Regions from separate parts of the Yersinia fenwicki genome, predicted to be linked through region 1. Evidence: predicted binding sites of a transcription regulator. Region 1 holds the regulator's gene; the other holds the start of a gene.

Region 1 (3,426 bases):
ATGGTTTAATAACCAGGCGCCCAGTAATGGCGCGAGCGCAGGGGATAACGCCACTAATGGCATAATAGTCGCAAATACTCGGTTGGCTTTGCCATCGCGATAGCGATCGACCACTAATGCTTGCCAGCTCACCGCAGCGGAACAGACCCCCACCGCCTGAATAAAGCGCAAAATCAATAACTGCGCTGCAGTTTCAACCCATAAAACCCCCAGGCAGCCGATGGCAAATAAACCCAATCCTGCTAACAGTACGGGTTTGCGGCCTATTTTGTCCGAAACGGGTCCCCAGATAAGTTGGGCCATAGCGAAACCCGCGAGAAAGATACTGAGACTGGCGCTGATAGAGCCAGCGGAGGTTTGTAATTCTTGTTGCATAGCACCAAATGCGGGCAAATACATGTCAGTGGCCAGATACCCTAACATGCTCAAACCTGCCAGGTAGAACATGAAGCTCGACGTTGTTTTCATTGTTGTTTCTCATTATATCCATCGTCCTTGAAACCGCAGGGGTGTTAGCCGCCTGCCGGTGGTTCCAATGATTTTGGCTAAATTATAGTTTTTGCAGGTAAATTTTTGTTATTGAAAATTAATTGCGGGGGAGAATTCTAACGGCGAGATATTCTGTTGTGAAACGCTAATATTTGCGCCATGCTGTCAAAAAAATTGATATCAAATGTTCCGTCTAAAGGAAGTGCCAAACCATGTGGTCAGAATACTCATTGGATGTAGTGGATGCCGTTGCACGCACCGGGAGTTTCAGTGCTGCTGCGCAAGAATTACATCGCGTACCGTCTGCGATAAGTTATACCGTGCGCCAATTGGAGGAGTGGTTGGCGGTGCCACTATTTGCGCGACGCCATCGCGATGTAGAATTGACCGAAGCAGGTAAAGTTTTTATTAAAGAATCGCGTGATGTTATCAAAAAAATGAATGACACACGTCGTCAATGTCAACAAGTGGCGAATGGCTGGCGTGGGCAATTAAATATCGTGGTCGATAAGATCGTCAAACCTCAGCGGAGCCGCCGTTTAGTGTTGGATTTTTATCGTCATTTTCCCGATATTGAATTGCGGGTGCGCTATGAAGTCTTTAACGGTGTTTGGGATGCGCTAGTGGATGGGCAAGCGGATATGGCCATTGGTGCGACTCGTGCCATCCCTGTTGGCGGGCGGTTTGTCTTTCGCGACATGGGTTTTCTGACCTGGCATTGTGTCGTGAGTGTTAATCATCCTTTAGCGCAGCTAACCGGGCCACTCAATGACGATCAGTTGCGGCCTTATCCCTCTCTTTGTTTAGAGGATACTGCACGAAATTTGCCGAAACGAGATGCATGGACGTTGGATAACCAGCAGCGATTAGTGGCGCCGGATTGGGCACCGGGCATAGACTGTTTGTGTGAGGGGTTATGTATTGGAATGGTACCCGCTCATATGGTGTCGCCCCTGATTGCACAAGGGAAACTGGTGGCACTAACACTCGCGGAACCATTACCTGCTAGCCCATGTTGCTTGACGTGGGAGCAGAATAACCATTCCCCAGCTCTAGCCTGGATGCTGGAATATTTGGGTGACAGTGTCACGTTAAATGATGAGTGGTTAAGAGATGATAAGGGCACAGATGATGAGATTTGGCAGAATTAGCAGCCGGTAACAGTGCGCTACCGGCAGACTAAGTATTTAGCGGCGATAATCGCGGAATGGACCATCAGCAACAGAGCGGCGTTCGACCAGCTTAGGATGTACCTCAATCGTTTGAGGGTCTTCACGTTTGCTGATAATTCTGTCGAGTAACATAGCAAAAGCCGTTTCACCCAATCGCTCTTTCGGCTGATGAATGGTGGTCAACGCCGGTGAGAAATAGCGGGCATTACGCACATTGTCATACCCGATCACTGAAATATCTTGTGGCACACGCAAGCCTAATTCATCTGCGGCGCATATCGCACCCATTGCCATAATATCGCCACCACAGAACACAGCAGTCGGACGATGCTTTTGTGTCAGAATTTGATGCATGGCTTTATAGCCGGATTCTGGCTCAAAATCACCTTGAACTACCCATTCTTCTCGCAGGGTGATATTGGCCTCCTCTAATGCTTTTAGGAAGCCCTGATGGCGACCGCCACCGGTATTACGCGATAACTGGCCGGGGATAGCCCCGATATCGCGGTGACCACGCTCAATAAGATAACGGCCAGCTAAATAACCGCCTTCGAATGCGTTATCAATAATCGAGTCGGTAAAATCGCCACGGGCGGTTCCCCAATCCATCACTACCATCGGAATATTGCGATAATCCTCTAACATTCCCAGTAACTGTTCCGGATATTCAGAACACATCACCAATAAGCCATCAACACGCTTTTGTGCCAGCATCGCCAAATAGGCTTTTTGTTTATCCAGATTATTATGAGAGTTACACAAAATCAGCGTGTAACCTTTGCTATAACAGCTATTTTCAACCGCTTCGATCACTTCAGCGAAATAGGGGGCTTCACTGGATGTCGCCAATAAGCCAATTGATTTAGTATGATTAACTTTCAAACTGCGCGCCACAGCACTCGGCGAATAATGCAGTTCTTTAATAGCCGCCCACACGGCAGCCTTGGTGTTTTCGGCGACGAAACGAGTTTTGTTGATAACGTGCGAAACGGTGGTAGTAGACACACCCGCGTGTTTGGCCACATCTTTAATCGTTGCCATAAAAAGAATGACTCCTAAGCTCACCTGTTACAGCAGGTAAGTATTATGTTAATCGTTTGCCTGCATGACTCGAACACCGCTCAGACAGAAACAATATAGTAGGCTGGAGAGCTAAGTCAGATGGTCGTCTGAGTGTATTTATTAGACGTTATTAGTCGGCATACAGTTATGAACTGCGAATTTTGGCTGATCTGAAGGAAAAGTGGAAGAGGTAATCAATGTTATAAAGTGCGTAATGAGGACAAGATTTTTTTTCTTAACTGTGGGAAAATAATTTAACGCACTAACTATGTGCCTTTACCTTACTATACTTTAAATAATTCGAGTGAGTGAACCTAGCCGACGCACATGCGACTTGAAGTATAACGAGTATAAAAATTAACCGACTGAGGAGTTCTTATGGATACCAATTTGAAAATGTCGCTGATTACGACTGTTGGTGCGCTGGCGATGATTATTGCCTTTAGCTTCGTAGCGGTCATGAATTAATTAAGCCGCGTGCCGGTGTGAAGTGATAAGTAGGGCGGTTAACCCGCCCTTAATTATTTCTGCTGGTAATGTGATTACACGGCGTCTTTTGCTTCTCGTCTTTTCAGGCTAAGTTTTTCTCAACAAAAGACCAATTCACCAATGCCCAGAAATTCTCCAGATATTTTGGTCGCGCATTACGATAATCAATATAGTAAGCGTGCTCCCACACATCTACGGTTAACAATGGCTTATC
Region 2 (3,426 bases), 1.2 Mb from region 1:
TAGCCACTGATGTGAGCTGAGATCCATTAATCCTTTACAGTGGTTATCCCTCTCATGATTATCTTGGTCGGTCGGCTCGCGATACCATACATGGCGGCTGAGATTGGGCATATTCTCTGAAATAGCGGCAACTTCGTCAGCAAAAGCATGAACTCTCCCATTTTCAGCGGCATGTAACCAATGCACGGGTGCGGAATGTTTCTGATTGTGCAAAGTATTGAGCATACTCAACATCGGGGTTTGACCCACGCCAGCAGAAATCAGTGCTACGGGAGTATCTGGCGTAATGTCTAAGAAGAAATCACCACGCGGAGGGGCAATGCGCACACTGTCGCCTTCATTCAATTCACGGTGCATATAATTGGAAACTGTTCCTTGCTCTTCCCGTTTCACCGCAATACGGTAGGTTTTTCCATTTGGTGCAGCTGTCAGGGAGTATTGGCGTATTTCCTGATATTCAAGCCGTTCATCTTCAATATAAATACCCAGATATTGTCCTGGTTTGAAATCCAATACCCGACCACCGTCTTCAGGTGCTAACACAAAACTGCAAATAACCTCACTCTGCATCTCTTTTTTGATGATGCGGAAACGGCGCAAGGTTCGCCAGCCGCCGGTACTATTTTCACCTTGTTGATAAATTTGGTTTTCCCGGGTAATAAATACATCAGCCAGCACACCGTAGGCTTTCGCCCAGGCATCTAACACTTCCTGACCAGGAGAAAACATTTCATCCAGTGTGCTTATCAAGTGATAACCAACTATCGAGTAATGCTCAGGCTGAATGTTCAAGCTGGTGTGTTTTTGAGCAATACGTTCAACCGCGGGCAGTAGAGCCGCCAGATTTTCAATATTCGCCGCATAAGCACAAATGGCGTTGAACAGGGCTTCACGTTGATCCCCATTAAACTGATTGCTCATATTGAAAATGTGTTTCAGCTCGGGATTGTGCTCAAACATGCGGTCATAAAAATGCGCCGTTAGCTTGGGGCCTGTGGCGGCCAGTAACGGAATAGTGGATTTAACGGTGGCGATGGTTTGACTATCCAGCATGCGGTGCTCCTTAAATATTTATCCCTTTCGCCCTGACTGCGATGCCAATGACTTCAGGTGTTATTGTGTGTGATTCAGTACATGTATTTTAAATACATCTTATAGATTGCAGCCTAATTTGTAAATGCACATCATTCTTATATGGGATTAGCGTGCCGTGTCAGTTCACAGAATATGAAAAAATCACATAATGAATATGAGGATAATTCCGTTGTCTTGGATGAAGTCTGAACAGGTCAAAGCCTTACGCTGTCTGAAGCCAATCGTTTGCGTAAAAACCTCTGTCAAGACCTATCTTAACGGGGGGGAAACAGTTTACACTGTGTGACAGAACCCAAACGGGTGGTCCACTAGGTCTATTTAGCAAGCTAAGTCAGGAGAGCCGGATGTTAAAGCGTGAAATGAACATTGCCGATTATGATGCAGATTTATGGCGTGCAATGGAGCAAGAAGTGGTGCGCCAAGAAGAGCACATCGAGCTGATTGCCTCTGAGAACTACACTAGCCCGCGCGTTATGCAGGCTCAGGGCTCTCAGTTGACCAACAAATATGCTGAAGGCTATCCGGGCAAGCGTTACTACGGTGGCTGTGAGTATGTTGATATCGTTGAGCAGTTGGCTATTGACCGCGCAAAAGAGTTGTTCGGCGCTGATTATGCTAACGTTCAGCCGCATTCCGGTTCTCAGGCGAACGTGGCCGTTTACTCTGCATTGCTGCAACCGGGTGACACTGTTTTGGGGATGAATTTGGCGCACGGCGGCCATCTGACCCACGGTTCACCGGTTAACTTCTCCGGCAAACTGTACAATATCGTTCCTTACGGCATTGATGAGTCAGGCAAAATTGATTATGAAGATATGGCGCGTCAGGCCGAAATTCATAAACCAAAAATGATCATCGGTGGCTTCTCTGCTTATTCCGGTATTGTTGACTGGGCAAAAATGCGCGAAATCGCCGATAGCATCGGCGCATGGTTCTTTGTCGATATGGCTCACGTAGCGGGCCTGGTTGCTGCGGGCGTTTATCCTAACCCGGTTCCACATGCACATATCGTAACCACTACCACCCACAAAACACTGGCTGGCCCACGCGGTGGCTTGATTTTGGCGAAAGGCGGTGATGAAGAGCTGTATAAAAAACTGAACTCCTCTGTGTTCCCAGCGAATCAGGGTGGCCCATTGATGCATGTTATCGCCGGTAAAGCGGTAGCACTGAAAGAAGCGATGGAGCCTGAGTTCAAGGTTTACCAGCAGCAAGTGGCTAAAAACGCGAAAGCTATGGTGGCTGTTTTCCTGGAACGCGGCTACAAAGTAGTTTCTGGCGGTACAGATAACCACCTGTTCTTGCTTGATTTGGTCGATAAAAACATCACCGGTAAAGATGCCGATGCTGCTTTGGGTCGTGCCAATATCACAGTAAACAAGAATAGTGTGCCTAACGATCCGAAAAGCCCGTTTGTTACTTCCGGTGTGCGTATTGGTAGCCCCGCAATCACTCGCCGTGGTTTCAAAGAAGAAGAGTCTCGCGAGCTGGCTGGCTGGATGTGTGATGTGTTGGATAACATCACCGACGAAGCCACTATCGAACGCATCAAACAGAAAGTTCTGGCCATTTGCGCCCGTTTCCCGGTTTACGCATAATCTTATCAGATTCGCTCTAACCTAATGAAAACCCGCTAAATGCGGGTTTCAGACTGCTGACAAAGTCAAATGAAGGGGAATCGTGCCGTGGGGGTCGTAGTCGCGTAAGCGACCGGAGTGCCCCTAGATACGGTAAACCCTTCACTCACTAAGTTATCAATGGTTTTGTCATTAAGCTCAAACTCGCTAAATGCGGGTTTTTTGTTATTTACCTAATGTAAATGTGAAGTCAATCTCAAATTACATGTTTGCCTAATGACAAAGTTGCTAGCTGACGGGGCCTCTGTCACAGTGACCGGCTGACCTCGGAGGGATTCATGGTATTGCAATCAACACGTTGGCTATCGCTCAGCTATTTCACCTATTTCTTTTCTTATGGCATTTTCCTGCCTTTCTGGGGCATCTGGTTGCAGGGGGAAGGGATACCGCCTGAAACTATAGGTATTTTGCTTGGCGCGGGATTAATTTCCCGCTTTCTCGGCAGCTTGATTATTGCTCCCAGTGTTAAAGATCCCTCTTCTCTTGTCACTGCCATCCGTATTCTGGCACTCCTGACATTAGCCTTTGCGGTTGGTTTTTGGTTTGGTCATGGTTGGGCCTGGTTGATGCTAATTATTGCTGGTTTTAACCTGTTTTTTGGCCCATTAGTGCCACTTACCGATGCGCTGGCGGCGACCTGGCAAAAACAAATAACCATGGATTACGGCAAGGTTCGTCTATGGGGTTCGCTGGC

What was found. Region 1 encodes PurR, which represses purine synthesis genes. Its sites were predicted from a motif close to CANGCAAACGTTTGCNTG; they were not measured.
Positions count from the first base shown of each region.
Region 2: glyA (serine hydroxymethyltransferase) is a predicted target of PurR. The motif match lies at 1,310-1,327, and genes of this name have one in related genera.

Region 1 is NZ_CP170755.1:2,333,328-2,336,753, reverse strand. It holds gene punC (purine nucleoside transporter PunC) at 1-468, opposite strand, end outside; gene punR (DNA-binding transcriptional activator PunR) at 702-1,640, shown strand; gene purR (HTH-type transcriptional repressor PurR) at 1,677-2,702, opposite strand; gene ACF3VQ_RS10765 (YnhF family membrane protein) at 3,102-3,191, shown strand; gene sodB (superoxide dismutase [Fe]) at 3,295-3,426, opposite strand, start outside.
Region 2 is NZ_CP170755.1:1,172,470-1,175,895, forward strand. It holds gene hmpA (NO-inducible flavohemoprotein) at 1-1,053, opposite strand, end outside; gene glyA (serine hydroxymethyltransferase) at 1,440-2,693, shown strand; gene ACF3VQ_RS05465 (3-phenylpropionate MFS transporter) at 3,011-3,426, shown strand, end outside.